2 regions of the Hominisplanchenecus murintestinalis genome follow, and region 2 is predicted to be linked to the other one. Evidence: predicted binding sites of a transcription regulator. Region 2 holds the regulator's gene; the other holds the start of a gene.
What was found. The regulator Rex, encoded in region 2, represses fermentation and respiration genes when NADH is low (regulators of the CRP and FNR family bind a similar motif). The targets are predictions, from matches to a motif close to ATTGTTAANTANTTAACAAT.
Positions count from the first base shown of each region.

Region 1 (3,420 bases), on a different contig from region 2:
GGTGAAACAGACAGAGTCGGAAACACCAACGGTTACGGAGCCGGATACTGTGGGGACGACGGAAGAAACTCCTGAAACACCGGGAGAGAAAAAGGGAAATAAGAAAATAAAAGGGAAAAACGGGCTGATAACCATAAAACGCCCGAAGCAGGCAAAGGAGCAGGAGGATCATTCGGATGCGAACGCCAATCTCCTGGCAAATATCATCGCAGGAAATAAGATTTATCTGGAGCAGCTTTCGGCATCTTATCATCTGAGTTTCGACGAGGAATTTTCAGAGGTTATGGAAGAAGTCGAAAAGGATTTTTGCCAGTGGCTGGAACAGCCGGACGAATTTCAGGTGCAGAACTGGCAGGATGTGCTCGCGGTTTATGTGCTGAGAGTCCAGGACGGTGATTCGGGCAAAGCAATCCACCTGGATGCGGAAGCGAAAGAAGAGCTGGAAAAGATATTCTTCTTTATGAATGTCCGCAGGGATTCGATTATTACAAAGAAACTTTCGAAGGAAGTGGATTTGGAAAAGGAAATCTGCTCCCTGGACATCCATGATTATGCGGAGCTGAATAACTTGGATGAAAGCGGAAGAAAGCTTCTTGAGAAATATACAGGGGATGAATGCAAGCGGCTGTGTACAATCGCAGCCGCAGCAAAGGGTTTTGCTTACGGAGGAACAGGAAGCGGCGTGTCAGACGCAAGGGCGGCGATTGTAGCAGCAGCGTGCAGCCTTGTAGGACGGGTCGGTTATTTCTGGGGCGGAAAGTCTTATGCTATGGGCTGGGATACCAGATGGGGAGAACCGTCTAAAGTTACCGCAGGAGGAAGCGTATCGACAGGAACGACCAGGGGATTTGGCCTTGACTGCAGCGGATTTGTATGCTGGGCATTCTATAATGCCCTGGGCGGGACAGACGGCGGTATCGGTAACCATACCACGACCCAGTGGAATGCTTCAGAGATGGTAGACGGCAACGAGGCGCTGCCGGGAGATTTGGTATTTTATGCATCTCCTGAGGCGGGAGACAGGAATCATGTGGGAGTTGTGGTTGGCAGGAACTCAGACGGAAGTCTCATTGTGGCACATTGTTCTTCCAGCCAAAATGGAGTAGTGATAGGCGAGGCGTGGTCGTCAGGGTTTAAATATGTGAGAAGGCCAGTTTTCTTGAAATAAGAAAAGGATTTTGTAATAAAAAGTGCGCACAAATTCAGAAATTTGTGCGCACTTTTTTAAAAGCAAAAAAGTTCAGAATTCTCTTGTTAAATTCTTATCAATGTGTTATGATGTGTGTAATGAAATCGAGCGAATGCTTCCTTAAGTGCGGAGTAATGAAGCGGTTTACTCGGATTGTTTTTTGGCGTCCACGTTTACCGTACCCTCCGCTTACATTTTATAAACGGGGAATACGGTAAACGGGCACGGTTTCATAATTTTTTTGCTATGATTGTTAAAATAAAGACAATGTAAAAAGGAGGAAACATTTATGAGCAGTAAAATTACTATTATTGGTGCGGGAAGCGTAGGGGCAACGATAGCATATACGTTATCCACACAGGATATCGCATCAGAAATTGTCCTGATTGACATTAACAAGCAGAAGGTTGAGGGTGAAGTGCTGGATATCGCCCAGGGAACCTGCTTCCGCGACCCGATTGCGATTACGGCCGGTGAGTATGCGGATGCAAAGGATTCTGATATTGTTATTATTACTTCAGGAATTGCCCGTAAACCCGGACAGACAAGGATTGAGCTTACACAGACAAATGTGGATATTTTAAAATCCATCACACCGGAAATCGTAGCGGCTGCACCAAATGCACTCTACGTAATCGTAAGCAATCCTGTGGACATTATGACCTACGTATTTACAAAGATTTCCGGATTGCCGGAGAACCAGATTGTAGGTTCCGGTACGCTTCTGGATACGGCGCGTCTGCGCTGCGGGCTGTCTGAGCATTTTAAGGTTGCACAGAAAAATATTCACGCATATGTATTTGGAGAGCATGGAGACACCTCTTTTGTACCGTGGACAGGCGCGTATATATCAGGTGTAAGCGTGGATGAATACTACAAGCTGCTCCGCAGCATGGGCAGGGATGTAGAAGAACTGGATAAACCGGGTATGCTTGAGTACGTACAGAAATCCGGCGGAAGGATTATTGCCAATAAAGGGGCTACCTTCTATGCGATTTCCGCGGCAGTATGCAAGCTGTGCAGCATTCTGTCCTCATCCTCGGATTCCATGGCTACTGTGTCATCCATGATGCATGGCGAGTATGGCATTGAAGATGTATGCCTGAGTACCCTGACTCTGGTAGGTCCGGAAGGTATCCGTGGAAAAGTGCCGATGCGTATGAATAAGGGAGAAATTGAGCAGCTACAGGCAAGCGCAAATGCATTGAAAGCAGTTATCGCTCAGATTGATCTGTAAGATTCTCCGGTTAAATTCAGCGGAAAACTGCTGCGGCTTATCTGTTATTCCATTGGAGGAGCGGTCGGGCCGCAGCGTATCCCATAATTTTTAGAAGAAAGGACAACATAATGATGAAGTACAGTTACTATCCGGGATGTACCCTGAGAACAAAGGCGAAAGACCTGGATGCTTATGCCAGAGCCTCAGCGAAGGCGCTGGGATTTGAACTGGAAGAGATTGAGAACTGGCAGTGCTGCGGAGGCGTTTACCCGCTGGGCAGCGACGAGATTGCCACGAAGCTTTCTTCCGTGCGTGCTTTAAATGAAGCAAAAGAGAAGCATCAGGATCTGGTGACGCTCTGTTCTGCCTGCCATCATGTCATCAAGCGTGTGAATGATGATATGCAGAATGTAGAGGACATCCGTACCAGAGCGAACAATTATATGAAGCTTGAAGAGCCCTACGCAGGTGAGACAACAGTCCTTCATTTTCTGGAAGTGCTGCGGGACCGTGTAGGGTTTGACACGCTAAAAGAGAAAGTTACAAATCCATTGACCGGGAAGAAAATCGGCGCTTACTATGGCTGTCTGCTTCTGCGCCCCGGCAAGATTTTACAGTTTGATAACCCGGAGAATCCGAAGATTCTGGAGGACTTCATCCGTGCCATCGGTGCGGAGCCGGTGATTTACCCGTACAGGAACGAATGCTGCGGCGGCTACATCTCCCTGAAAGAAAAAGACATGTCAAAAAACATGTGCAATAACATCATGGAGAGCGCTGAAGGCTTCGGTGCGGAAATGCTGATTACTGCCTGTCCATTGTGCCTGTACAATTTAAACAACAGTGTGCAGAACAGGCTTCCGGTGTACTACTTCACAGAGCTTCTGGCAGAGGCGCTGGGTGTGAAAGAGGAGGTGGCGAAGGCATGAGCAAAGAGAAGAAGCAGGCAGAGCTTATCAAGGAAATAAGCGGCGTCAATCCTTTAAAATGTATGAAATGCGGCAAGTGTTCC
Region 1 covers NZ_CALPCM010000012.1:14,520-17,939, reverse strand. Annotated here, with positions in the region: gene NFR99_RS06545 (NlpC/P60 family protein) at 1-1,168, shown strand, start outside; gene NFR99_RS06540 (L-lactate dehydrogenase) at 1,479-2,426, shown strand; gene NFR99_RS06535 (CoB--CoM heterodisulfide reductase iron-sulfur subunit B family protein) at 2,540-3,337, shown strand; gene NFR99_RS06530 (4Fe-4S dicluster domain-containing protein) at 3,334-3,420, shown strand, end outside.
Region 1: a site for Rex is predicted at 1,251-1,270, ahead of NFR99_RS06540 (L-lactate dehydrogenase). Genes of this name have one in related genera too.

Region 2 (3,420 bases):
TCTGTCCGCCGCCAAGCTTCTTTTTCATTTCCTGATAATTAAACTCTATTGCATCCAGATCAATTTCCGCCCATACTCTTCCATGCTTCTTCATGCGTTCTCTCCCTCCAACAATACTGTCGGTATCTCCTTCAAAAGATCTCCTGCCAGCATCCCGCGTCTTCCCAGACGTTTGGACGCCAGTTCCCCGGCAGAGCCGTGAATCCACACTGCCAGCTTTGCCGCCGCAAAAGGCTCCATCCCCTGTGCAAGCAGTCCTGTCAGAATTCCTGTAAGTACATCCCCGGAACCTCCCGTTGCCATTCCGTCTGTCCCCGTGAGATTTACGCAGATTTCCCTGCCGTCAGAAACCACGGTTCTGGTATCTTTCAGTACGCAAACCACCCGGTACTCCTCTGCAAATCGCCGGCATGTTCCCGGCAAATCTTCCAGAATCGTGCTTTTGGGAATACCCGTCAGACGTTCCATCTCTCCTACATGGGGAGTCACCACAACAGGCGCCCGGCGCTCCCTTAACGTCTCTATCCTGCCGGAAAGCAGATTCAGCGCGTCTGCATCCAGTACCAGCGGACAGACGCATCTTTCCAAAAACAAACACAGGATTTCCCACTTTCCCTCGCCTGTTCCAAACCCCGGGCCGATTCCTGCTGCTGTAGGCCACCGGAAGCTGTTTTCTTCTTCCAAAACCTCCGAAACCTCATATGTAGACAACAGCGCTTCCGGAAGCCTTTCCTGCACAATCACCCGATTGCATTCTTCTGTAAAGATTTTCACCAGCCCTGTTCCCACACGGTACGCTGCCTCCCCTGCCAGATATGCCGCACCGCACATATTCTTCTGTCCCGCCACAAGCAGGGCTTTTCCGTAAGTACCTTTATTTGAATACCTCATCCTCCGCGGCAGGCAGCGCATATCCTCCCGTCCGAGATAGTATGCACGGGGTAATTCCCCACGGAAACTTTTCTCTGTAATTCCTATGTCCCATACAACGGTTTCCCCGCAGTATAAGGCTCCCGGGTAAAGCACCTGTCCAAGCTTCGCAAACCCGAATGTCACGGTTCTGTCTGCGCATACGGCTGCCCCCATCACTCTGCCGCTATCAGCAGAAATGCCTGAAGGGATATCTACTGCTATCACCTTTCCCGATGCCTGATTAATCTGTTCGATCAACGTCCGGTACTCTCCCTCGACTTTCCTGGAAAGCCCCACGCCAAAGATAGCATCTACTATACAAGTATATTCATGAACGTCTATATTGCTGACAAAATTCATACCATAATTTTCGCAGATTTTCTTCTGAATCCGCGCTGCTTCGCTCATGGACTCCTCTTTTCCTACAAACAGGACAGCAATCTCCACATTTCGCTCCATCAAAATCCGGGCGGCTGCAAATCCGTCGCCTCCGTTATTGCCCGAACCGCACACTGCCAGCACCTTATCCGTACAAAATTCACCGTCCATCACCGAATCTGCCACTGCCAAAGCTGCCCGCTCCATAAGCACAAGACCGGGAACCCCATATTCTTCTATCGTAATCCTGTCGCATCTCTGCATCTCCCGGGCATTTACCAGGTATTTCATCTCCCCGTCTCCTGTCTGCGGCTGATATTATAGGAAAGCTGCATCAGGCTTTCCGACAGATGTACATTCTCCACAATCACATCCTCCGGCAATCTGAGATCCAGGTGTGCGAAATTCCAGATAGCTTTCACACCATTCTCGACCAGCAGCACCGCCATCTCTTCAGCCTGGCTTTTCGGCAGCGTAAGCGCGGCAATCTGAATGTCATTTTCCCGCAGAAAACGGGGAATCTCATCTGCCACACGTATCTCTATCCCCCTCACATTTTTTCCCACAAGCTCTGGATTCACATCAAAAATCCCTATAATCTTAAATCCCCGCTTTTCAAACTTTACATAATTCGTAAGCGCCTGCCCCAGATTTCCTCCTCCCACGATAATCATATGGTAGGTTTTATCCAGTCCAAGGATTCTTCCTATCTCATTATAAAGAAACTCCACATTATAGCCATAGCCCTGCTGCCCAAAACCGCCGAAATTATTCAAATCCTGCCGAATCTGCGATGCAGTTACCCGCATCTTTTCACTCAAATCATTTGAAGAAATTCTCTCTACACCTCTCTCAAGCAAATCTCCTAAATACCGGTAATAGCGCGGCAGACGTTTCACTACTGCCCTTGATATTTCCTTCCCCTCCATCAGAATCATCCTTCCCGACTATAGTTTACCCCATCCCGTCAGCGGTCTTCCCCTGTCGGAATGGGGTATGCTTCTTTATCCAGTATACCTAAATGTTAAATTTCTGTCAATTCTTATAGCTGGGTTGTCACAAAAATATCATAAATCGCTTTAATTGCCGCTTCAAAATCATCATTTCTCACGCCGATGATAATATTCAGCTCGCTGGAACCCTGATCAATCATCTTCACATTGATATTCGCATGTGCCAGCGCGGAGAAAATACGCCCAGCCGTTCCTCTGGTCGCCCGCATACCGCGCCCTACCACTGCAATCAAGGCCAGGTTCGCTTCTAAATCTACAGAATCCGGGTTCACCGCACGGTGGATTCCCGCCAGTACCTTCTGCTCCTTTTCCTCAAATTCCGACTGATGGACAAAAATTGTCATCGTGTCGATACCGGAGGGCATATGCTCAAAAGAAATCCCATTTTCTTCAAACACCTGGAGCACCTTCCTGCCAAATCCAACCTCCGCATTCATCATATCCTTCTCAATATTCAGGGCGGCAAAACCTTTCTTCCCGGCAATTCCGGTGATTGTATAATTCGGTCTCCTGCATGTGCTTTCCACAATCAGGGTTCCTTTATCCTGCGGAGCATTCGTATTCCTGATATTAATGGGGATTCCCGCCTTGCGCACCGGGAAAATCGCATCTTCGTGAAGTACAGTCGCGCCCATATAGGAAAGCTCCCGCAGCTCCCGGTAAGTAATTGTCTCAATCACCTTCGGATTTTCAATGATTCGTGGGTCTGTCACCAGGAACCCGGAAACATCCGTCCAGTTTTCATAGATATCCGCACTGATAGCTTTTGCCACAATAGAACCGGTCACATCGGAACCGCCTCTCGAAAATGTCTTTACCTTTCCGTCCGGCATGGCGCCGTAAAATCCCGGAACCACAGCGCTCTCTACCTCTGCCAGCCTTGCGGAAAGCTTTGCATTTGTCTCATCCGCCGCAAAATTCCCATCCTCGTCAAAACAAATCACCTCTGCCGCATCCACAAACTCATATCCCAGATATGCAGCCATTACAATGCCGTTCAGATACTCTCCCCTGGAAGCCGCATAATCTGTCCCTGCTTTCCCGGCAAAAGACTCACTGATAACCTGGAACTCTTCTTCGAGGGAAAGCGAAAGCTCCAGTCCATGAATAATTTCAT
Region 2 covers NZ_CALPCM010000032.1:7,737-11,156, reverse strand. Annotated here, with positions in the region: gene alr (alanine racemase) at 1-94, opposite strand, end outside; gene NFR99_RS10860 (NAD(P)H-hydrate dehydratase) at 91-1,581, opposite strand; gene NFR99_RS10855 (redox-sensing transcriptional repressor Rex) at 1,578-2,219, opposite strand; gene NFR99_RS10850 (aspartate kinase) at 2,333-3,420, opposite strand, start outside.